4 regions of the Bradyrhizobium sp. OAE829 genome follow, and region 3 is predicted to be linked to each of the others. Evidence: predicted binding sites of a transcription regulator. Region 3 holds the regulator's gene; each other region holds the start of a gene.

Region 1 (6,013 bases), 3.6 Mb from region 3:
ACCGGGAGTCGGCGTGTCGAGCCGATCGCGCCACCACTGATCGAAGGTTGCGTCGAAGATAAAATCCGCTTGCTCGCTATCGAGGATTTCCGCACCCGGATCGATCCCTGCTTCCACTGAATACGTCCTTAGGAGATCGTGGCAGAACCCATGAATCGTCGAGCAAGTCAGCTCGTCGAGCCGTGCGGCGGCCTTGTGCAGGGCAGTCTTCTGCGCCTCCGCCGGGCCGTTGGGCAGACACAGCAGCAGTTCGTCGGGGACGGTATCGGACAGCAGCAAATCGAGATATCGTGCGACGCGTTGCCGAAGCTCACCGGCCGCAAGTTCCGTGAATGTGATGGCCGCTATCGATGCTGGACTGATGCCTGTACCCAAAAGCATGATGACGCGGCCGGCGAGCAGGGATGTCTTGCCCGTGCCAGCGGCAGCCTCCACCAACAGCGTGGAATCGAGCTCGGTCAGCGCTCTTGAGCGCGCGGCTTTATCGCTCGTCGTCACGGCACGCTCCAATAGCGAGAGACGCCCTTGCCGGCTTTGTCGAAGGCGATGAGCTTGCGACGCTCGTAGCCGGGCGAGGCCGGCAACGCTAGGCGCAGATCGTTCGACTGATCGAATGAAAGACGTCCGGGTACCGTCGATCCATTTCGGAGCATCGCGACGGCCTCGTTGATGAAGGCAGCGATCTGTTCGACCGCGGCGTCGAGGTCGTTCAACTTGGGGGCCTGTGGCTCGCCGACCAGATAAAGAAGGCGAGCAATGATTCGAGTTTCTTCCTCAAGCAGTTGGCGGCACGCGAGCCCATAGAGTGCACGTTGTAGTTCCGCGCCCCCGCCTATCACTATACGCGCTGCGTTCCTGGGCGCCTCGCTCGTCTTGTAGTCGGTCACACGCACCGCCGACGGCGCGCTCCGCAGGTCCAAGCGATCGATAGTTCCACGCAGACGTATCGGCGTATTTGGCACCGTAACGGGAGCAGTCGCATCCCAAGGCAATTCTCGTCCGGCGACGAAGCCAGCAGGTTGGCCGAAGGGAACTTCGGTCCAACTGCGCGTACCATCTTCCGCGATGTCCTTTCGCCGGAGCCCCACGGAGGCCAAAGTCGCGGCGAAGTCGACCGTGTTGCTCCACAATAGTTTTGGCGGCACGGGACGTTCTAATGGCCAATCCTCGTGCACGGTTTTGACCGCCGCCCTTAGAGCTTTGTCTATCTCCTCCTCGGATGCTTTGGCGTAACCGGGATCGGGCTCAAGGGTATCCACCGCGCGACGTAGCAGGTCATGAACCAGCTTGCCGAAATCGTCGGGAGCGATGGAAAGCGATCGTTCCCGTTCTTGAGGCGTGCGTAAACCCAGGCCGTAGCGCCAGACGAAGCCCAAAGGATCTCTTAAGAGCTGTTTCAGAGAGGTTGCCGATTGGACACGTTCGATAGCCTTCACGACGATCGGATGATCAGCGGAAAATTGTCCGTCGTGGGGCGTGAGGTTGTCGATGTGCCAGTTGCGCCAGCACGCTTGCGCCGACTTGAGTCTCGGAACTCTCGCCGCATCTCCGGGACGCGCTGCTAGTCGATCCGATTCGCTGAACGCGTTCTCCGGGATGCGCGCTCTGGACAGTGGGATCTCGGAATAGTTCTGCAGCAGCGGACTGCGCCCTACGCGGCTACCCTGAGCGCTACGACGGCTCCGCGATAGGACCACGTCGCCGGTCGCTGCGTCCAAAATCACCTCGAAGTGCCGGCGGTCAGCGCGCGCGATGGGATCGTCGAATTGATCGGCAGAAAGCACGTGGCCAGGCAAGAGAGGGTCGTCGCCGGTTTGTCGTGGCCAGCCTCGATTCGTCAGACCAAGCAAACGGACATGCGGCCGTGGGGCCGCTGCAAGATCTCGCGCGGGGGCCCAAGCGATAGAATCGGCGGCGTCCGTTTCCGACGCGAGCCGGATACCACGCAAGGAGAGTTCGATCGCATCCACGGGAGCCGACCGAGCGGCAGCCTCCCAGATTTGCAAGGCGCGCCCCCGCAGGAAGAGACTAGCTGCCGCGCTTGATGCTGCAATCCCTCTGGAAAGTAGATCCAATAGCGGCAGCACGGCCTCAGCCCCGGCGATCGAGCCATCCTTCTGAGCGGCTGCCGAAAGGGCGCGGCGCCAATCCTCCACCTCGACCAATGTCGCTCCACGCGGCAAGGAGGACATCCATCGGTCCGGCAAAACATCAAGCGGCACTCCCGTGCCCCGGCAAAGTGAGACAAGCCTCCGCATGCGTTGCTGGTTCAGCCCGTGCTGCAAAATGTCCGCCAATGCGGCGCACCGCTGGCCATCGCGCGTCGCAAGCGCGGGAATGCCATGCACGAAGTGCACTCGCAGACCGGCATCGGCGGCTAAGGCGAATACGTGGTCGTCCCAGGGAGCAGTGCTCGCCGACGCAATGGCGATCTCGGAAGGCCTTGCCGTGCCAGATGAGAGCAGCCGCCTTGCCCAGCGCAGTGCCTCGACCACCTCGTGCCGCGGGTCCGCGCATGAGATCGCTGCAGGCGAGCTCAAGGGTCGATCCGGGCCGCTGCCAGTCAGCGAGCCGGTAAACCAGTCGGTCTCGGCCTTCGGCGGTGCCCGCCATTCCAAGGAGACGACCTGTTGGAGCGCCATTATCAAGGGCTGCCAAACGGGCGGGATGAAAGAAAGGCTTTCTATCGTCGCTGGCCCGATCAGTCGCGACGCGCGCTCTATTCGCTGTAGTGCTGCGTTGCGAAGGTCCCGGGGGATCAGCATCGCCTTGGGCAAATAGCTTCTCACGCGCGCTTCGATGAGCGCCAATTCGCCAATACGCAACTTTCCGGGGCCGTTGGTTTCGAGTAGTTCGACGTCCGCGTTCCATACCTTGCGCAGGCTGCCTGCAACGGCCCGGGTCATGCCGGGCAGCGTTCGTACAGACTCTAGTTCGACGAAATCGCCGTCATCGAGCGCCCGCTGGATCGCCAGATCGAGTTGTTCCGTCGAGACGGGAACGGTGAACCCGCCGGCCAGCCGCGCAGCAAGCTGCGGCAGCGTCATGATCTGTAGACCGCATTCGTTGGCACGAGCCGCCGCAGCGCGCCGCATCTGGAAGGCGAGCGAGCCCTCGATTACCGTTGTCCGGATATCAAAGGTACGCATGCCATTCACTCGAACTATCTCCCCATCGACTGCACTAGATGGCTAAGACGATTTGTTTGGGACGATGGATATCTTCGGCAGCAAACCCAGATACCGAGACGCCGAGCAACCTAACCGCTTTCTGCATCGGAAACAGCATCTTTAACAGATCGACCGAAACGTTCTGCAATTCATCGCGGCCGCCGACCGCGTTGGCCAACGTTCGGCTCCGCGTTATCAATTCGAAGTCAGCGAACTTTACCTTGAGAGTGACGGTCCGACCGTGGGTGTCCTTTTCTTCGCAATGTCGCCACACCTTGTCGATCAGCGGCTGTAATTCCGTGACCATGGCATTCAATTCGGAAAGATCATTGGGGAAAGTATTTTCGGCGCCTATTGACTTGCGCACCAGATCCGCTCTGACTTCACGGTCATCGACTCCTCTGGAGATCCAATAGTAATATGCGCCAGCCTTGCCGAAGTTTTCCTGCATGAAATCCAGCGACTGGTTGCGCATGTCGAGACCGGTGTAGAGGCCGAGGGAATTCATTTTAGCGCTCGTCGCAGGCCCTATACCGTGAAACTTGCCGACGGGCAGGTTTTCGACGAACGCCAGGCCCATTTCCGGCGTGATGACGTACTGGCCGTTCGGTTTGCGGTGGTCGGAGGCGAGCTTCGCCAGAAACTTGTTGTAGGAGATTCCAGCGGAAGCGTTGAGATCGGTCACCTCCTTGATCTTCGCTCTGATCGCCAGCGCGACATCACGGGCCAGCGGAATCCCCTGCAGGTTCACCGTCACGTCGAGATAGGCCTCGTCAAGCGACAGGGGCTCGATGATCGGGGTGTGTTCAGCAAAAATCTCGCGGATCTGCTGGGAGATCGCCTTGTAGACCTCGAAACGTGGCTTCACGAAGATCAGGTCAGGACATTGGCGCTTTGCGGTCACGGACGGCATGGCCGACCTCACGCCAAATTTGCGGGCCTCGTAGCTTGCCGCCGCGACGACGCCGCGCTCGCGGAATCCGCCGACCGCGACCGGCTTGCCGCAGAGATCTGGATTGTCCCGCTGCTCGACCGACGCGTAGAACGCGTCCATGTCGATGTGGATAATCTTGCGCTGGCGGCCTTCGTTCATTGCACTCTGGTGAAGAGCCCCCTCCGTCCGCAGGAGCATGGTGGATCCGGGGACGGAATCTTTGAGGAGTACGCAGTAAAAAACCGCCGGGGGGCGGGGATCGACAACCTCCACGCAGCAGCCCGAAGGGGGCATTGACAAATCAAAACGGCCGGGAACAAATATAGAACAATATCGTAGCGGCTGCAATCGGCAATCCAGTGTCCTGCCCGCCACGTCCTTGCGTTCGATTCAAATACCGAAGGCCCGAGGGCGCTGCGGATGAAACGGCCAGATCTGCCTGTCTATTATTACCACGACCATTTTGTCGAGATGCTCGCATTCGTCAGAGCTACCTACGGCTCGATCTTGACGGATGAGCATGATGCCTTCGTCACGCGTTTCCAGAATCTTTCCAAGGACGCGCAATGCCTGTTGATACGGATGGTCAATCGGCGGGGCGCGATCTTCAATCGGTCGCTGTTCAGGTACGCCGAGATTTCAGATCTGGAACGTGCGGCTGACGACTTGCTGGCGTGCGGCCAAGCGAGATTGCTGATAGAGGAGGACTACTCCGCGTTCGTCGCGTGCCTGCCTAAGGACGTCCTGGTCACCGGTGCAAAGGCGGCTGGGCGGACGGACATCCGCGCCTCATGGCCGAAAGCGAAGCTGACCGATTACTTCTTGGCACACGTTCCGTTCAAGCTTGCAGCGGAGCATTGTGGGGCGGCAAAGTTCATCGCGTTGGATGACGTCCGGCCGCTCGAATTCCTGCTCTACCTGTACTTTGGCAAGACTGAGGAGGACTTGAAGAAGTTCGCGCTTCGCGATCTGGGCATCATGCGCACCAACAAGGCCACTTCGTTCATGGCCCGTTTCACTGATGGCGACGAGGCAAGGGCCTGCTTCCATTATAGCCAGCTTCTCGACCGGCTAGAGGTAAAATCGCCGAGCATCTACCGAAGGGCAGTCGCCGACATCTTCGGCGGTCCAGATTGCCCAAGCGATTATGCCGTCGATCTCCGCAGCCGTGCCGCTTGGCAGGTTGGTCAGTTCTTCGAGAAGCTGGGCGAGACCGATCTTGCCAGGCAGCTTTATCGCGCAGGCTCGTCGTCGGAATGTAATGAGCGGTTGGTCCGCCTCCTCTACAACGCCGGCAACAAGGCAGACGCGGAAGATCTGCTACGTCGGATGATCGACGATCCTGCGAGCGACGGCGAATTCTTGTTCGCTTCGGATTTCTACGCTCGCAAATTCGGCGGTCGCCGGACTGGATCGTGCACCGAGCTGCTTCGCGCCGGCGTCACCCTCACCGTCGACGACGTTCATCGCGGCAACCCGGAGGCTGGCGTCGTCGGTGTGATGCGCCGCAGAGGCTACCGGGTCTTTTTCACGGAAAACACACTTTGGCATTCGCTGTTCGGCTTGCTGTTTTGGGATGAACTATTCGAGTCCGAGTTGCTTCACAGCAGTTTCGATTGGGTGCCGCATTGCCTCAAGGATCGGAGCTTCGCGCGTAAATTTGGCGCCCACATCGATGACAAGCTGGACGCCGTCCGATCCGGAAGTGCTCTCCATCTGCTGCTGCGCACGATCGCTGCGAACTGGGGTCGTCCGAACGGTATCTTCGCCTGGGATCGTGTCGACGTCGATGCGCTGCGGCTGCTGCTATCGGGAGCCAGCGGGGAAGGCATCGCCGCGATTGTCCGCTCGTTGTGCCAGAACTTCCGCGACATGCGCGACGGATTCCCGGATCTCATGCTGGAGAAGG
Region 2 (6,013 bases), 2.4 Mb from region 3:
CGGCTCGACGACGCCCGCAACCAGGACGAAGGCGGCACCGGCCTTGGGCTGGCGATCGCCCGCGACATCGCCCGCTCGCATGGCGGCGACATCACGCTCGGCGACAGTCCGATGGGGGGATTAAGAGCGGCGGTCAGGGTGCCGGTGTAAGAAGAGCCCTGTAGCCCGGATGAAGCGCAGCGCAATCCGGGACGGTTTCGCCGCCTGCGAGCCCCCCCGGATTTCGCTGCGCTTCATCCGGGCTTCTGTAACGGGCCTCGATTAGTCAATCCCTTTTGCGTCATCCGCTCGCCGGGAACTTGCTTCTGTACGGGATCGGCGCAAGGGCCGTCGCCTGATGGGGTTCGTAAGAGGATAGGTCGGCCAATCTACGGAAGCGTGATCACATCGTTCGATGTGTCGACATCCCGGATGTCGGCCTGACCTGATCCATCGTCCCGGCGAAGGGACTTCGCTTCGGGAAGGCTGGTGTCGTGACCCGCCCGAAAACCTGTCGTTTTTGCTCCTAAGCCGTTGCAGCGTTAGCCTTGGTGGCCGGATTGAAGGGCGCACCGTCCTTGAGTATGCGATGCATGATCACGGCGAGCTTGCGGGCCAGCGCGACCTTAGCCTTGTTCATGCCGGCCCGTTTGGCGATCCGCATCGCCCAGCTCTTGAGCTGCGAACATCCCTTGATCGGCTTCGTCAGCATGATGTGAGCGGCCTGGTAGAGCGCCTCGCGCACGGAAGCGTCGCCGATCTTGCTGATCCGGCCCGATCGGTCGGTCTCGCCGGACTGGTGCTTCTTCGGCGTCAACCCAAAATGCGACCCGGCTTGCTTGGAGGATGTGAACCGCGCGGGATCATCGATCGCTGCGGCATAGGTCAGTGAGATGATTGGCCCCACCGCAGGCGTCGACATCAACAACCTGGCCTTGGCATTCATCAGCGACATCCTGCCTGCCCGCTTCTCGAAGGCCTTGAACTCGCTCAGCAGGACGGTCCGCACCTTGAGCAGCGCTTCTGCGATCACTTCCAGGTTGGGATGCCCCTTCACCAACTCGTTGATCCGTCCAGCAAAATCTGTTCCCGTCGTTTTGCCGACCTTCAGCCCAAAGCCGCGCAAGATCCCGCGCAGGCTGTTCTCGACGTCCAGAAGCTTGCTCTGAACCAGCTTGCGCGCCGTCAGCAAGGCTCTCACTTCCTGCGCCGCCACCGACTTGCAGTGAACCGGCCGGAACCAGCCCAGCCGCATCAGTTGCGCGATCCCCCGTGCGTCATTGCGGTCCGACTTCACTGGCATCGCCTTGAACGCGTCGTGCACGTGCCGCGTCTCCAACAGCTCAACTGCGAGCCCAGCCTGCTTCATCACCGCGTACAGCCATTGCGACAGCGGCCCAGCTTCCAGCCCGATCCGGCCCAGCCCGATCCCGAGCGAGGTGAACCAACCGATCAGCGCCGCCGGCTCGCTTGCCACCTTGCTCTCGCGGAAAATCTTGCCGTTCCCATCAACAACGCACACGCTTGAGCATTCCAATGACACGTCGATTCCTGCATAATACTCCATGGTCGTCTCTCCTTGATGCTTGGAGCGAGGTCCATCCTCGACTCCGTAAACACCATCCATGTGAGGGACGACCGCCCGCCTTCCAAGCAAGCCGCGCGAAGCGCGCACCCAACAGCGCCGTAGCAAGCGCGGCTTGCTTGGAAGGCAGACCGGGGCCCGTTACCCCATCTACAAATTCCCGCGGGTTACTTCGGCGGCTGCTTCGGCAGCAAACCCTTCAGCTTTTCCATGTCCTTGAGATTTATCTTCATGCCGCCGGGCATGATGATGTCGCCGGGCTTTTGATCGGCCCTGCAGGCCCCTAACCACTTCGCCTCGATCGTGGTGGTGGAGTCGCGCGGCACGCCGGCCGGAGCGCCGGTGCTGTTCGAGGTCGACTTCACGGTGTAGGCGGAGTTGAAATCGCCGGTGATCTCGGCACGCGATTTGACCGACATGCCGCCGGAGCCACAGACGGAATCGGTGACATAGCCGGTCGCGGTCTTCTGGATATCGTTTTTCGAGCAGACGTCCTTGGCCATCGGCGAGAACGAGGTGCTCATATCCTTGTCAGTGGTCGCGTCGGTGCACTGCTGCATCGTCATCTCGGGCACCGGCGAGCCGGTCTGCACCACCTTCATTTCCCACAGGCCGGCCTTGCGCACCGGCAGCTCGACGGCGCCGGCATGGCTCGCAGGCCACATCGCGAGCAGCCCAAGCGCCAAACAAAATGAATGAAGCTGTCGCGCCATGCTCACGCTCCGCTGGTCGTGGATGAGGCGTTCAGGTCCGGCTCAGTAGAGCGTGCGCAGCGGCCGGGCGTTGGCCCCATAGGGCACCCAGCGGCAGGCGAAGGAGACGTATCCGCCGTCATAGGGCTGCACCGCGAGGAATTTCACCACCTTGCCGTAGCCAGCGCAGTGATCGACCGCGAGCTGGCGCGCATCCGCCTGCCTGGCCAGCGAATAGGCGATGATACCGCCGGTATCATTACCCTTGAACGGCGGTACCCAGTCGGCCTGCGCCGGCGCAGCCGCCAGCATCCCGCACATCGCAACCAGGCACGCGGCCCCAATTCTTTGCATTGCCGACTCCATTTCGCTGGGGCCACCATAGAGTGCGCCGGCGGCTGTGAAAAGAATGGGTTACGGCCGAACCCCTACTTGTCTGCAAGGTGTTGCCGCGCTGCACTTGACCTCGTCCGGGCTTCACGGCACGGTCCGGAGGGTTGGATGACCGGCGGAATTCCCATGCGCACCCTCTTCACATCGTTGAAAACCTTCGGCCTGGCTGCGGCACTTGCCGTGCTGGCATTCGGCCAGTCGGCAGAGGCCGCCAATCCGCTGGAATTGAATTTCTGGCTGTCCGGTCCCCGCTATGACGGGCGCGTTGCGCCGTGCGAATCGGCGCTGCCGACCATCATTTCGCAGTTCCGCGAGAAGGAAAGCACCTTCTGGAATTCGCCCCTGACCATCACCGCCTATGGCCGGGTCCACGAAACCACGTTCCGGCCTTGGCAATCCGACAACATTCCGCGCCGCTATTGCACCGGCGACGTGATGCTGAGCGACGGCAAGGTGCGCCACGTGCACTATTCGATCGTCGAGGATGGCGGCTTTGCCGGGTTCGGCCAGGGCGTCGAATGGTGCGTCACCGGGCTGGACCGCAACTGGGCCTATAACCCCGGCTGCAAGGCCGCACGGCCTTAAGCTTATCCCCACACTTCCTGAGTTTTTCGATCGCGGTGGCCGGCGCTACCCGATTCGCGCCTAACGCTATTTTTGTTCTTGAAATGTTCCGGTTCCCTGCTAGGCTCGGGTAATCGAGTACGTCATGCTTGGCGAGTAAGGGAGCGGTTGATGTTTCCATCGGTCATTGTTTCGCGGCTGCTGATTTCGCTGGCACTTGTTTTTGTCACCGCGGGCCACGCCGCCGCGCAGGACCGCCGGCAAAACGCCCCTGGCGAGTTCGATTTCTACGTGCTGGCCCTGTCGTGGTCGCCCTCCTTCTGCGAGGCGGCCTCCGAACGCGGCAATAGCGGCCGTTCTGCGCAGATCCAGTGCGAGCGCCCGTTTTCCTTCGTGGTCCACGGCCTGTGGCCGCAATATGAGCGCGGCTTTCCCGAATATTGCCAGCGGCCGTCGCCCCGTCTCGACCGCAACATCATGACGTCGATGCTGGACCTGATGCCGGCGCCCGGGCTGATCTTCAACGAATGGGACAAGCACGGCACCTGTTCCGGCCTTGGCGCGCGGGCCTATTTCGAGAACATCCGCAAAGCCCGCGCCGCGGTGAAGATCCCCGAGGAATTCCTGCAATTGTCGGAATCGAAGACAATCGCCCCCGAGGCGCTCGAGGCAGCCTTCATCAAGGTCAATCCCGGCCTGAGCAGCTCGGCGATTTCGGTCGTCTGCAGCAGCCGTCGCCTCAGCGAAGTCAGGGTCTGCATGAGCAAGGACCTGCAATTCCGCTCCTGCGAGGAAATCGACCGCCGCGCCTGCCGCCGCGACGAGGTCGTGATGCCGCCGGTGCGGGGGAGTTAAAACCTCCCTCGTCGTGATGCCCGGGCAGAAGCGCGAAGCGCGTCTTCGCGCTAGATGACCCGGGCATCCACGTCTTCTTTCGTCTGGTGATCAAAGACGTGGATGGCCGGGAGCGCAGACAAGTTTACGTAGTCTGCGCAGCAGACTTACTATGCCCGGCCATGACGGGTAGAAGACGTTGCGTCTTCTCAAATTGAGTCAGCCGGTCAACCATGAACTACCGACACGCCTTTCATGCCGGCGGCTTTGCCGATGTCATCAAGCACATCGTGCTGGTGCGGATGCTGACCTATCTGCAGGAAAAGCCCGCCGCCTTTCGCGTCATCGACACCCATGCCGGCGCCGGACGCTACGATCTGTCCGGCGACGAGGCCCGCCGCAGCGGCGAATGGCTGACCGGCATCGCAAGGGTGATGCAGGCGCGGTTCTCGGAAAATGCGTTGCCGCTGGTGGCGCCCTATCTCGACATCGTCAGGGCCTTCAACGCGCAAGCCGAGCTGAAAGCCTATCCCGGATCGCCCTTGATCGCGCGCGCGCTGCTGCGGCCGCAGGACCGCCTCACGGCGTGCGAGATCGAGCCGAAAGCCCACAAGCAATTGATCGATGCGCTGCGCCGCGACACCCAGGCCCGGGTGGTCGATCTCGACGGCTGGACGGCGTTGCCGGCCTTCGTGCCGCCGAACGAGCGGCGCGGCCTCGTGCTCATCGACCCTTCGTTCGAGCAAAAGGACGAGTTCGAAAAGCTCGCCGACGGCTTTGCTGAGGCCTATGCGAAGTGGCCGACCGGCAGCTATCTCTTGTGGTATCCGGTCAAGAGCCGGCGCATCACCGACGGCCTGGCGCGGCATGTCGCCGCCGTGGCTGAGACTGGCAAGCCGGCCGGGAAATGTCTGCGGCTAGAATTCAGCGTCGCACCGCAGCAGGCCGGCGGTCCCCTCACCTCAACCGGGCTTCTGATCGTCAACCCGCCGTGGACGCTGGCGGGCGAGCTGAAGACCATTTTACCCGAATTGGAAAAACCGCTCGGCCAGGGCGGCGCCGGCCGCTTCAGGCTTGAGACGCCCAAACCTTGAACGCTAGTCTTGAACGCAAGCCTTGAAAGCAAGCCTTTCGAGGTAAGCCTTCAAGGCAGTGCATTGGGCCGAAAAGTACGATTGAGCCATAGTCAATTTGCGCGGAACCGTATTATGCTCGGTTGTTATGACTGGCTTTACGTTCCGCTTCCGCGAATGGTTGCGGCGGAGTGATCAAGGCCTAAAAAAATCCAGACTGATCGGTGCGTGACCCGATCGGTTCAGGTGGCCAAGCTTCCGACAACGAATGTCCGGTCGGCCGATACGCGAATTGCGCGTAGCGGCAAAGCAATGCGGGGGAGGAGTTTTCCCGATGGCCATGACTGGTACAGTCAAGTTCTTCAATGGAGAACGCGGCTACGGCTTCATCAAGCCCGATGACGGCGGCCGCGACGTGTTCGTTCACATCACTGCCGTTGAGCGGGCCGGATTGAAGGATTTGACTGAAGGACAGCGCATTACATTCGAGGTCGAACCGGACAAGAAGGGCAAAGGCCCCAAGGCGGTCAACCTGGTGATTTCATCGTAAGCTGACGCGTGAGCTGAAGCTTCTCGGTGAAAGCGGACTGAAGTTTTGCCTGCACCAAATCCCACTGAGCGCGAGGCGCGGCTCAGAACGTGGACGCGTGCATGATGTGGCCGCCGCGCCCCGGTGCGTTGCGTTCGCTCTCGGGGAAGAACCGCGCCGCGATCCTGTCAGGGCCGACATCATCGACATGCCGGAAGCCGGTCGCGCTCATGCGGGCGCAAAGCGGCGCGGTATCGAAATAGCTCTGAATGCTTTCGCCAACCGCGGCCACCCGCTCGGCAAGCGCTTGATGCGCGGCGCGGCCGGCCGGTGCGACCGAGCTTGCGGGGTTGACGTAGTCGAA
Region 3 (6,013 bases):
AGCGCCTTCGGCACCGGCCATTTTTCGCTATGGGCAATCGCGCTCGGCGCCACCGGCGACCAGGCTTCCCAATCCTCGATCTCGGGCGTCCGCTGCAGCGGCCGGTCGCCTTCCCACGGCCGGGTCGCGCGCGCCTTGCGGCCGGAATGGCCGAGCTGAATGCCGGCGACCGCATTCTGCTGATGGATGAATGTGACGAGGCGGCCGAGCGGCTCGACAAAGGCATCGTCCCAGATGCCGAGATCGCCGACCGTGCCGCAACCGCGGCGCTCGACCTTGGTCGACTCGACGACGACAAGCCCGGCGCCGCCGGCGGCAAATTTGCCTGAGTTCATCAGGTGCCAGTCGGTCGGAAAACCCTTCACGGCGGAATATTGGTGCATCGGCGGCACCACGATGCGGTTCTTCAGCTCGACGCCGCGGATCCTCACCGGCGAAAACAGCAGCGTGTTCGACATTGTTGTTCCTTGCTCGCGCCCTCTCCGGTTTCCCGGAATCCTGGGCATCGCTCTCCCGGCAAGCTGCCGGCGGATGCCTGTTATTGTTTTGCGGTGGTCTCGGTCTTGCTATCCGTTTTGGCTGCCTTCGGTTTCGCGGGCGGCTTGGCGGCAGCTTTCGGGGCGGCATTGTCGCTGCGCACGGTTCCCCAGGGATCGGTGCTCTTTTGCTCCGGAATATTGCCCAGCGACCGCTTGTAAGCCCGCTCGGCCTCCTTCTCCGCCGCGATATCCGATCGCGTCTTTTCCTTGTCCTCCTCCCCGTATCTTTGAACGGGTGCCTGCTGGGCCAACGCCGGCCCGGCCAGCAAGACCATCACAGCCACGATGCCAATCATTTTCATGCGATCACTCCCCGGACGTTCCTGGCAAACGAATAGCACAGCTCCCGCGCCAGCCTAAATGCTGGATTGGGCGGAAATTGCTCGCGAAAACGCGCATTTCGCCGGCTGCAGCCAGTCGTTGCCCAGAGCGGCCCAGTTTTGTAAACGTCTGGCATGAATGCCCCGCTTCTCCCCAACTCCGCCGACGCGCTGCTGTTCGATCTCGGACGCGTCGTGCTCGATATCGACTTCGGCAAGGTGGTCGCCACCTGGGCCGGCCATGCCCGCTGCGAGCCCGCACAGCTGGTCGAGCGGTTCTTGCCCAATGACGCCTGGCATCGTCACGAGCGGGGCGAGATCAGCGACGCCGAATTCTTCGCAGGCCTGCGAGTCTCGCTCGGTATCGGCATATCCGACGCCGAGTTCCTGGAAGGCTGGAACGCGATCTTCGCCGGCGAAATGCCCGATATATCAGCATCGCTGGCGCGCGCCGGACAACGCCTGCCGCTTTATGCCTTCTCCAACACCAACAACGCGCATGTCGTGCATTTCAGCCAGGCCTATGCCGGCGTGCTCGGCCATTTCCGCGAAATCTATTTGTCATCGACGATCGGGCTTCGAAAGCCCGATGCGGCGGCCTATGATCATGTCGTCAAGGCGATCGGTGTTCCCGCCTCCCGCATCGTGTTCTTCGACGATTCCGCCGCGAACATCGACGGCGCGCGGGCGCGCGGCCTGGCCGCGGTGCATGTGACAGGGCCGGATGACGTCGCAAAGGCGCTTGCCGCGCTGGGAATTTGAGAGGGTGTTGCCGTGGCCCTGATGCCGGTCGTTGATGCACTGGCCGCGATCCTTGCGGGCGCCGATCCGTTGGCGGAAGAAATGGCCGCACTCGACACCGCCTGGCATCGCGTGCTCGCGCGCGACCTTGCGGCAAAGCGCACGCAGCCGCCGCAGGCGATGTCGGCGATGGACGGCTATGCGGTGCGATCGACTGATGCCGCCGACCTCTCCGCGCGGCTGAGGGTGATCGGCGAAGTCGCGGCGGGCCGCCCGTTCGAACGCAAGGTGGGGCCCGGCGAAGCAGTCAGGATTTTCACCGGCGGGGTGATCCCTGATGGCGCCGACGCCGTCATCATCCAGGAAGACACGGCCGCCAGCGGCGAGCACATCACGATCACGGAAACCGCCAAACCGGGACGGCATATCCGCGCCGCCGGCGCCGATTTCCGCGAGGGCGATGTGCTGCTTACCAAAGGAAGCCACCTCACCGAACGCGATCTGTCGCTCGCCGCCGGCATGAATTATCCGGAACTCGCCGTGATCAGCCGCCCCAAGGTGGCGGTGCTCGCCACCGGCGACGAGCTGGTGATGCCGGGCTCGAGCCCCGGCCCCGGCCAGATCGTCTACTCCAACGGCTACGCGCTGCGCGCGCTGGCGCGGGCCGAGGGCGCCGAGACCATCGATTTCGGCATCGCCGCCGACACGATCGAGGCGACCACTGACGGCATCCGCCGCGCCCGCGCATCCGGCGCCGACATCCTGATCACGATGGGCGGCGCCTCGGTCGGCGACCACGACCTCGTCAAGCGCTCGCTGGAGGCCGAGGGCGTCGCCATGGCGTTCTGGCGCATCGCGATGCGGCCGGGCAAGCCGATGATGCACGGGCGCCTCGGGGCGATGCGGGTGATCGGCCTGCCCGGCAATCCGGTCTCGTCCTATGTCTGCGGTTTCCTGTTTCTGGTGCCGCTGATTCGCGCGCTGTCGGGCCGAAAGACCATCCATCACGCGCGCGAGACCGCCCTGCTCGGCCGCGATCTTCCCGCCAACGACCAGCGCGAAGACTATTTGCGCGCACGGCTCGAGCGGCGCGAGGACGGCGCGTTGATCGCGGTGCCGGTGAGCCACCAGGATTCGTCGCTGCTTGGAAATCTCGCTGCGGCACGGGCGCTTTTGATACGTCCGCCGTTTGCGCCGGCGGTGCCGGAAGGCACGCCATGCGAGTTCCTGCGCCTGCCGGAATGACGTATCGCGACGGAATGTTCGGGCGAACGCGGCGCGCGTTCACCTGAAATTAAGTGGTTGCGGAACATGTATCGAACATATAGTGTCCGTTCATGATTTGTTTCGAGAGCTAGTGTCTACAAACGGGAGTTTTGGACTTCCGAATTTGAGACCGCACTCGCAACCGAGAACCGCGAATCTGAAGAACCGCGAAACTGAAGATCGCGAAATTGAACGACCACGAACTACGACGCGCCAACCGGGGGATTGCTCGAGATGCTTACGCGCAAACAGTATGAACTTCTGCGTTTCATCAACGAACGGCTCAAGGAAGCCGGCGTGCCGCCCTCCTTCGACGAAATGAAGGATGCGCTCGACCTCCGCTCCAAATCCGGCATCCACCGCCTGATCACCGCCCTGGAAGAGCGCGGCTTCATCCGCCGTCTGCCCAACCGCGCCCGCGCCATCGAAGTCATCAAGCTGCCCGAGCTTGCGGGCGCCGGTAACGGCAACGGCCGCCGCGGCTTCACCCCAAGCGTCATCGAAGGCACGCTCGGCAAGGTCCGCGCCGCCAGCGCGCCCGCCGAGGACGACGGCAACCGTCCGGTCGCCGTTCCCGTCATGGGCCGGATCGCCGCCGGTACGCCGATCGAGGCGCTGCAGACCCGCAGCCACACCATCAGCGTACCGCCCGACATGCTCGGCTCCGGCGAACATTACGCACTCGAAGTACGCGGCGATTCCATGGTGGACGCCGGCATTCTCGACGGCGACATGGCGCTGATCCAGCGCAACGAGACCGCCGACACCGGCGATATCGTGGTGGCGCTGATCGACGAGGAGGAAGCCACCCTGAAACGCTTCCGCCGCCGCGGCGCATCGATCGCGCTGGAGCCTGCCAACACCTCCTATGAAGTCCGCATCCTGCCGCCGAACCGGGTCCGGATTCAGGGCAAGCTGATCGGGCTGTACCGGAAGTACTGAGGGCGGCCCGCGTCAGATGCAAGCCGCGTGCGGCATCGCAAAAAGCCCCGGCCGTCGACCGGGGCTTTTCGTTGTCCGGAAGTTGGTACAGCCTTAACCGTCGCGGTGCGCCTGCACGCGTCCCACAATTGCCCAGAACGCAGCAAAAACTGGCGGCGTGGCGCGCTGTTTGGTTTGAGGCTTTTGCTCAAAGGCGTGCGAACGGGGGGACGAGACGTGGTCAGCAATATGATCACCAAGATCACCTGGCAGAGGGCGGGCCTGGTGACCGAGCCGGGCCGCTACATGCTCCGGTTCGGCTGGCTGACAGTGACGGCGGAAGATCTCGCGATCTGGCAGCAATATCCGGAGGCCGCCTTCACGCTGGTCGCGCTGCCCGGGATTGCCGACGACGGAAGGGAGCAATTCCATCTCGGCGCCTTCGAACTGCCGCTGCCGCCGATGCCCGAAAATCCGCAGCCGCCGTAGCGCGTTTGTGATCGGGCACGCCGGCCTTTCCGTCGCACTATTGCCCAGAACGGGAATAGACTTTGCTCAAGTCCACTCTGATAGAGGCCAGCGCCTCGAGGGAGGCCGGGTCTCTATCTCTTACGAGGGAGCGATCCGATGTGTGACTATAGTTTGCACGCGATGGCAACGCGTCCTGCTGAGGTCGGCGAGACATTGATTTCGACCACCTTCCGCGGCACCTCGACCCGCGGCTTTGCCAGCGAACGCGATCCCGCAGTTGCGGTCTGCATGCTGCCCGGGACCGAACTGGCCTTCGCGCAAGACGTCAAATACGACAACCGCTGGATCTGGACGCGGACGATCGGTTTTCGCGTCGGCAAGTTCAACACCATTGATCCGCACATCAAGGAACGGCACCACGACGCAATCGAATTTCCCGACGGGAGCCATGTGCTGGTGACGCAGCTTTGCGAGGGCCAGCGCGTCACCGTGCTGCAATTGCCGGTGGTGCATCCGATTCCCGAGCGCGCGGCAACGAAGGCGGGCACGGCGACGACGACACCGCTTTCCACCGGTTGAATTCCGCGCCGCCGGTCGCGCCCCGCCGGGGAACGTGAATCCTTATTCCTCGGCCTGCAGGTCCGCTTCCGACGGGGTCGCATCGACCGCACGCGGCGCCGCACGGCGCGGCGCGAGGATGGTTGTCTCCGCGTCACCCTCGCCCGCGATCGCCGGCGACCATGGGCGATCGACGCCCCGGGGCCTGACGGCATCGATGGTAAATCCGCTGCCGCTTCGCCGCAGCACCATGGCGCCCTGCCGCCGCAGACGCTCCGCATCGATCACAGAAGCGCCGCACGCCGCAGGCGACGGTCTTGCAGTCACCAACAGCGCCGCGCGCTCACAATCATCCGCCAACGCTTCGGGCCGCAGCGCCAATGCCACGAACCCGCCACCGGCGCCCTGCGTCACGCAGCCGCTCTCGTCGCATGAGACGCCCTCGGTCAGCGAGGCATCTGCAGGCTTGCGCGCGTCGGCATCCGCCGCCAGCCATTCCTTGACAAGGAAGCCATCCCTTGAAGCTCCCTTGGCCGCGCGCATCAAATGCAGTTTGCCGTCCTGGCCGCGGACACCGACATTGCGCCCGTCGGCGGAGATCAGGATGTCCGGCTGCGGCACCCTCGCCGCCCACACCGCCGCCGCCAGCACCACGGCCGCGCCGGCATAGCGCAGCGGTGTTCGTAACAACCCAAGCAGGATGATGCCGATACTCGCCGCAATCAACGGGCCGATGCCGAACGCCGGCACACGGCCGACCGCGCCCGGCAAGGCCGCGACCCATTGCGTGACAACGATCATCCAGTCGATGCCGACGCCCATGATGGCCCAGAACACGCCGTCAAAACCAAAGGGCATCGCAACCAGGCCGAGCAGGCCCGCCGGCATCACCAGCGCCGAAACCACCGGCATCGCCGCGAGATTGGCGAGCACGCCATAGGGCGTCACCCGGTGGAAATGAAACGCCGCGTAAGGCGTGGTGGCGAGGCCCGCCACCAACGAGGCCAGCAGCAGCATCGTGATCTCGCGGCCGCCCCACAGCGCGACCTGCGCGGTCGCGGGTTGATCCGGCTGCGCGAACAAACGCGGCATGCCGAGCTGCACCAGCGCCACCAGTCCGAGGGTCGCCGCAAACGACATCTGGAAGCTCGGATGCACCAGCGCTTCGGGCGCGATGGTCAGGACAATGAGCGCCGC
Region 4 (6,013 bases), 6.6 Mb from region 3:
TCGCCTCATGCACATAGGCGCGCGGATCGGACCCGCCGCGCAGGAAGGAGAAGTTCGTGGTGATGCCGATCTCGGCATAGGCAGGCGTATTCATGCGAACAGCCCATGCACGAACCATTTGGGCAGAACGGGTTCACCCTCCTCGTCGCTTCTAAGTTCGCCTTCATAGAGCCCATCGCGAAAAATCCAGAACCGCAGCCCTTCTGCATCCTCGATCCGGAAATAATCCCGCGTCAGCGCCTCGCCATTCTGCTTCCACCATTCCATCGCGATGCGTTCGGGGCCTTCCACCCGCACCACCGCATGGGTGACGCGGCGCCAGGTGAATTGGTGGGGCGGCCCGTCGGGCACGGATGCAAACGGCACGTTGATGGGCTCAGGTCTTTCGAACAGCCGCAACGGCCGCAGCGGCGGCTCGCTCGCGATACGATCAGGCCAGGCGGCCTCTGTCGCGGCCGCCAGATGATGCTGCGCCGATACCGCCAGCACCGCGCGTTCCGGGATATGGGTGTCCTGCGGCAGATGCACGACGACGCGCTTTCCCCCGATCCGCGCGGCGATGCGGTCGATCAGGGCGGCGAGTTCGTCATTGTCATGGACATTGGCGTCGAGATCGCGCTGCTGCTGCACCATGATTTCGGTGCGGCTGGCGGAGAGGCGTATCAGGTCAAAGCCGAAGCCGGGATCGAGCGGATCGTTCAAGGCGTCCAGCCGCTCGCGAAACAGCCGGTCGATCACCTCAGGCCTGGTCACCGGACGGCCGGTATCGACCGTAATGGTGCGCACCGCGCCGTCGGTGCGGAAGAAACTCGCCTCCAGCCGCCGCGCGCCCTTGCCCTGCTTGTCCATCGCCGTGACCAGCATGCCCGCGAGCGCCGACAGGTTCATCGCGATCACGGTGTCGGTGGCAACAGGCTCGGGAAAGCGTTTTTCGACGATGTAATCCGGCAAGGGTTTTCGCGGGCTGATCGGCGCATCGCCTTGCCCCAGCGCGTGTTCGAGCAAAGTCGTGAAGTTTGCGCCAAATCGCGCCGTGATCTCGTGGCGGGCGCGCGCGGCGACATCGCCGATGGTTTTCAGTCCGGCGCGGCGCAGGCCGCTGGTGATGGCGACATCGGCACCGAGCGCCGAGACCGGCAGCGGGCCGATGGCGTCGGCCTCCTCGCCATCGGCAATGATTTTCCCTGAAACATGCCGCGTCAGGGTGCGCGCGCAGACCGAGGTGCCGGCAATGGCGGCGCTGACGACAAAGCCTCTTCGGGTCAGCGCGCCGCACAGGGTCTGCAGCAGCGCACGCTCGCCGCCGAACAGATGGGCGCAGCCGGTGATGTCGAGATACAGCCCGTGCGGAGGATCGAGCGCCACCAGCGGTGTGAAGCGATCGCACCAGTCGGCGATATCGCCCAGCGTCCTGGCATCCGCAACCGGATCGGCATCGAACACCGTCAATTCCGGGCAGATCGCGCGAGCATTGGCGAGCGGCAGGCCGATCTCGAGGCCGGAGCGCGCCGCGAGATCATCGAGCGCATAGATCTGCAGCGCGTTGTTTTGCTTGGCGACGACGACGGTGGGGGTTGGCTTCACCTCCCCCGCTTGCGGGGGAGGTCGGATCGCATCGCAAGATGCGATCCGGGTGGGGGAAACTCTCTCCGAACGAACAGTCTGACTCGCGGCGACACCCCCACCCCAACCCTCCCCCGCAAGCGGGAGAGGGAGTGCACCGCTCGTGCTGTTACGCTCACGCGCTTCGTCTGAAAACGCTTTGCGCTTGATGCGGTCGATGGGCAGGCGTGGCAGCCACAGGCTGAGAATTCGCCGCCGGTTCGCTGAAAAGGCACTCATCACATTTCCATTCCATGATCCACCGCCCAACCGGGCCATGACGGTTACGAACGAGCTCGGCGTCGAACACCGGCGCGCCCCACGCATGCCAGGGAGCTGAGGGCGGCGAATGCGCCGCGCGCACGATCCATCTTGTTTCCGCGGTCGAGGGCTGCGGCGTTGCCGCCAGCCGCAGCAGCAACGCGGTGACGCCGGAAGCCTGGGCTGCCAAAGTCAGTTTGCGGCTGGCGACGAGATCGAGCTGGCGCGGCTCGCCCCAGACTTCCAGCACCACGGCGCCCAGCGCATCGCAGGCCAGCGCGTCGGCGGCGGTCCGTAGCGCCGCGTCGGCATCGGCGGCGCGCACGGTCACCAGCAGCCGCGGATCGAGGCCGAGTTCGGCGAGCCCACTCATCGACAGCGCGCCGGATTCGATTTCCGAAAAATCCTGCCGCACCCAGACCAGCGGCCGGCGCGACGTCACCCGCCCCGCGAGGCCCGCGATGAATCCCGTCGCCGCCGCGCCCTGATGTCCTTCGGCAAAGACTTCATGCACCGCGGCGCGGGCAAGGCCGCCGCACAGCGTCGCATCGGCCTCGGCATGGCCGAGCGCCACTTTGTGAAGCGCGTGCGTATCCGCGCCCGCCTCGATGCGCTCGATGCGGCCGCGCAAACTTGCAAGCGTGCTCATGCGTGCGCCGGTCATTGCGCCGCTCCCTCAAAGAAATCGTGGCCATTGCTGGTTTTGAAATGAACCCGCTGCTGGCTCATTTGTTCATGATATGTTCTAATATAAAGCTAACAGGCCCGGCAGAGTCAATCGGGATTACTACCCAGGCGATTCATAAATGGAATCAAAGGGATTCAATGATGGACGTGCAACGCAAGCTGGAGATCCTGGCCGATGCCGCCAAATACGACGCTTCCTGCGCCTCCAGCGGCACCGAGAAGCGGGATTCCAGCGACGGCAAGGGCCTCGGCTCGACCTCGCCCGGCATGGGCATCTGCCATTCCTACGCACCGGACGGCCGCTGCATCTCGCTGCTCAAAGTCCTGCTCACCAATGCCTGCAATTTCGATTGCCTTTATTGCGTCAACCGCACTTCTTCGAACGTGCAGCGGGCACGCTTCACCGTCGACGAGGTGGTGAAGCTGACGATCGACTTCTACCGCCGCAATTACATCGAAGGCCTGTTTCTCTCTTCCGGCATCATCCGCAGCGCCGACTACACCATGGAACAGGTGGTTTCCGTCGCGCGAAAACTGCGCGAGGAGCATCACTTCCGCGGCTACATCCATCTGAAGACCATTCCGGAAGCCGATGATGCGCTGATCACCGAGGCCGGAAGATATGCCGACCGGCTCAGCATCAACATCGAAGTGCCCGAGGAAGCCAGCCTCGCCAAACTCGCGCCGGAAAAAGACGTGCGCGCGATCCGCCGCACCATGGGCCGGTTGCGGCTCAAGCTCGATGAGGCGCAAGAAAACAACAACGACAAGACCGTAACGAAGGCAAAGCCGCCGCGCTTCGCGCCCGCCGGCCAGAGCACCCAGATGATCATCGGCGCGGATGCGGCCGACGACAAAACCATTCTCCATACCAGCGCCAATCTCTATGGCTCCTACAAACTCAAGCGCGTCTATTATTCCGCCTTCAGCCCGATCCCGGATGCCAGCCGCGCGTTGCCGCTATCGGCTCCGCCGCTGGTCCGCGAGCATCGGCTCTATCAGGCCGACTGGTTGATGCGGTTTTATGGTTTCGATGTCGGCGAGATCGTCGACGAGAGCGCCGGCATGCTGCCGCTCGATATCGATCCCAAACTCGCCTGGGCATTGCGGCACCGCGAGCGCTTTCCGCTCGATGTGAACCGGGCCAGCCGCGAGGACCTGCTGCGCGTGCCCGGCTTCGGCCGCAAGGCGGTCGACCGCATCATCGCCACGCGCCGCGTCACATCGATCCGTGCGGCCGACCTCGCCCGGCTGCATATCCCAGGGAAAAAGGCGCTCCCGTTCATCGTGCTCAGCGATCACCGCCCGTCGGCGCATCTGCTCGACGGGGCAAAGCTGGCGGAACGATTCAGGCCGAAGGCGACGCAATTGGGATTTGGATTCTAGACACACCGTCATGGCCGGGCTTGTCCCGGCCATCCACGTCTTTGCTCCAAGCCAACGAAGACGTGGATGGCCGGCACAAGGCCGGGCATGACGAAGGAGAGAGGCGGCATCTAATGCACACCATCACCCTCGAGCACGAAACCGATTTTGACGGCTGGCGCAAAGCGGCACGGACGCTGGTGCTGAATGACGTAAGCCCGGCAGATGTAACATGGCGCGTGCAAGGCGACGCGCCTGAATTGTTTGAATCGACCACCCCACTCCCCGACCCGCCAAATGCGACTTTCAACGTCCCGGCCAAATTCGTCGAACTGGCGAAAGCCGCGATCCTGCATCGCAACAGCGAACGCTTTGCCATCCTCTATCGCCTGCTGTGGCGGCTGCGCGGCAACCACGACCTGCTTGTCGTCGCGACCGATCCGGATGTGGCACGCATCAGCGCGATGGCGAAGGCCGTGCATCACGACGAACACAAGATGCACGCCTTCGTCCGCTTTCGTGAAATCGGCCGCGAGCAGAAATCGCATTTCGTCGCCTGGTTCGAGCCGGAGCACCATATCGTCGAACTGGCAGCACCCTTCTTCGCCCGGCGCTTTGCCGACATGCCCTGGTCGATCCTGACGCCCGATGTCTGCGCGCATTGGGACGGCCATGCCGTCTCGATCACGCCGGGGGTAGCCAAAGCCGAGGCGCCGACCGAGGACCGGCTCGAGGAAACCTGGCGGCGTTACTACGCCAGCATCTTCAATCCCGCCCGGCTGAAGGTGAAGGCCATGCAAACCGAAATGCCGAAGCGATATTGGAGGAACCTGCCGGAGGCATCGTTGATTAAGCCTCTAATCGAAAGCGCCGAACGCACCGCCAGCGCGATGATCGCGCGGGCTGCGAGCGAGCCGCATAAATCGCAGAAGCGGCAGGAACCGCCGATGAAACGCAAACAGGATGCCGACGACATTGAAGCCCTGCGGGAAGAGGCCGCCGATTGCCGCGCGTGCCCGCTCTGGAAGGACGCGATACAAACCGTGTTTGGCGAAGGCCCACAGAATGCCCAGGTCATGCTGGTCGGCGAACAGCCCGGCGACAAGGAAGATCTCGCGGGCAAGCCGTTCGTCGGACCGGCCGGCCAGGTGCTGGATCGTGCGCTGGATGAGGCGGGTATCGACCGGTCAAAGGTCTACGTCACCAATGCCGTGAAGCATTTCAAGTTTGTGCCGCGCGGAAAGACCCGCCTGCACCAGAAGCCGAACACAGCTGAGATCAAGGCTTGCCGGCAATGGTACGAACGCGAACGCGCCGCCATCAAGCCTGCCTTGGTGGTGGCGATGGGTACTACGGCAGCGCAGAGCGTGTTCGGAAAAATCACGCCTGTTAACAAAAGCCGCGGGCGCCTGATTGATCTCGAGGACGGCACGACGGCTCTCGTCACCGTGCACCCGTCCTATTTGCTGCGGCTGCCGGACGCCGACGCCAAGGCGCGGGAATATCAGCGCTTCGTTGCCGATCTCAAAATCGCGGCAGCCTTGCTGCGAAAATCGGCACACGCTGCCTGAAGTTCCCGCACATGATGGAACCGCAAATTCCCGTTAACGTCCTCTCGAAGCGCTACAAAAATATGTACAACCTTCAATTGATCGATGATACTATCTCATTCTCTTGGGGAGGGGTTGGGGCGTCCTGTTCACGCCATGACGTTCCCATGGGGTCGGCGCGCTGTGCGGTTTCCTCTAGCCCCGGTGCCGTGCAGCGCGCGACCTGTCTTTGCCATCATCTTGGCCATCATCTTGGCCATCATCCCTTGCGGCGATCGACCCTGGCTTGCAGCTTCTTGCCTTGAGCATTGCCCGGCAGGCGCGGCAACCCCAAACTGCCGCCATGCTTATTCACGCCGCGCATAAATCCGACATACCCGCCATCATGCGCATCGAACGCGCGGAAGGTTATTTGCGTCTGGTCGGCCGATGGGACGCCGAACAGCACGCCGCTGAAATCGAAAACCCGTCTTCCCGATATCTGGTGGCGTGCGGTGGAACGGAGATTGCCGGGTTTGCCATTTTACAAGGCATCGGAAGCGCCAACC

Evidence for each region. The regulator LexA, encoded in region 3, represses DNA repair genes until DNA is damaged. The targets are predictions, from matches to a motif close to TGTTCNNNNTGTGTTCNG.
Region 1: the regulator LexA is predicted to act here: its motif matches at 4,417-4,434, upstream of dinB (DNA polymerase IV).
Region 2: the regulator LexA is predicted to act here: its motif matches at 3,308-3,325, upstream of ABIE49_RS14265 (ribonuclease T2 family protein).
Region 4: the regulator LexA is predicted to act here: its motif matches at 2,594-2,611, upstream of ABIE49_RS34065 (putative DNA modification/repair radical SAM protein).

The regions. Positions count from the first base shown of each region.
Region 1 is NZ_JBEPOE010000001.1:4,136,566-4,142,578, reverse strand. It holds gene ABIE49_RS20070 (UvrD-helicase domain-containing protein) at 1-498, opposite strand, end outside; gene ABIE49_RS20065 (PD-(D/E)XK nuclease family protein) at 495-3,149, opposite strand; gene dinB (DNA polymerase IV) at 3,184-4,263, opposite strand; gene ABIE49_RS20055 (exonuclease domain-containing protein) at 4,525-6,013, shown strand, end outside.
Region 2 is NZ_JBEPOE010000001.1:2,918,142-2,924,154, forward strand. It holds gene ABIE49_RS14240 (ATP-binding protein) at 1-150, shown strand, start outside; gene ABIE49_RS14245 (IS110 family RNA-guided transposase) at 506-1,546, opposite strand; gene ABIE49_RS14250 (DUF3617 family protein) at 1,732-2,277, opposite strand; gene ABIE49_RS14255 (hypothetical protein) at 2,320-2,610, opposite strand; gene ABIE49_RS14260 (hypothetical protein) at 2,776-3,234, shown strand; gene ABIE49_RS14265 (ribonuclease T2 family protein) at 3,385-4,068, shown strand; gene ABIE49_RS14270 (23S rRNA (adenine(2030)-N(6))-methyltransferase RlmJ) at 4,281-5,141, shown strand; gene ABIE49_RS14275 (cold-shock protein) at 5,455-5,670, shown strand; gene ABIE49_RS14280 (class I SAM-dependent methyltransferase) at 5,753-6,013, opposite strand, start outside.
Region 3 is NZ_JBEPOE010000001.1:517,111-523,123, forward strand. It holds gene ABIE49_RS02375 (NADH:flavin oxidoreductase/NADH oxidase) at 1-458, opposite strand, end outside; gene ABIE49_RS02380 (hypothetical protein) at 539-835, opposite strand; gene ABIE49_RS02385 (HAD-IA family hydrolase) at 995-1,621, shown strand; gene ABIE49_RS02390 (molybdopterin molybdotransferase MoeA) at 1,634-2,845, shown strand; gene lexA (transcriptional repressor LexA) at 3,101-3,808, shown strand; gene ABIE49_RS02400 (hypothetical protein) at 4,037-4,276, shown strand; gene ABIE49_RS02405 (hypothetical protein) at 4,415-4,837, shown strand; gene ABIE49_RS02410 (ComEC/Rec2 family competence protein) at 4,880-6,013, opposite strand, start outside.
Region 4 is NZ_JBEPOE010000001.1:7,127,838-7,133,850, reverse strand. It holds gene ABIE49_RS34080 (error-prone DNA polymerase) at 1-94, opposite strand, end outside; gene ABIE49_RS34075 (Y-family DNA polymerase) at 91-1,842, opposite strand; gene ABIE49_RS34070 (ImuA family protein) at 1,739-2,527, opposite strand; gene ABIE49_RS34065 (putative DNA modification/repair radical SAM protein) at 2,692-3,936, shown strand; gene ABIE49_RS34060 (UdgX family uracil-DNA binding protein) at 4,050-5,486, shown strand; gene ABIE49_RS34055 (GNAT family N-acetyltransferase) at 5,752-6,013, shown strand, end outside.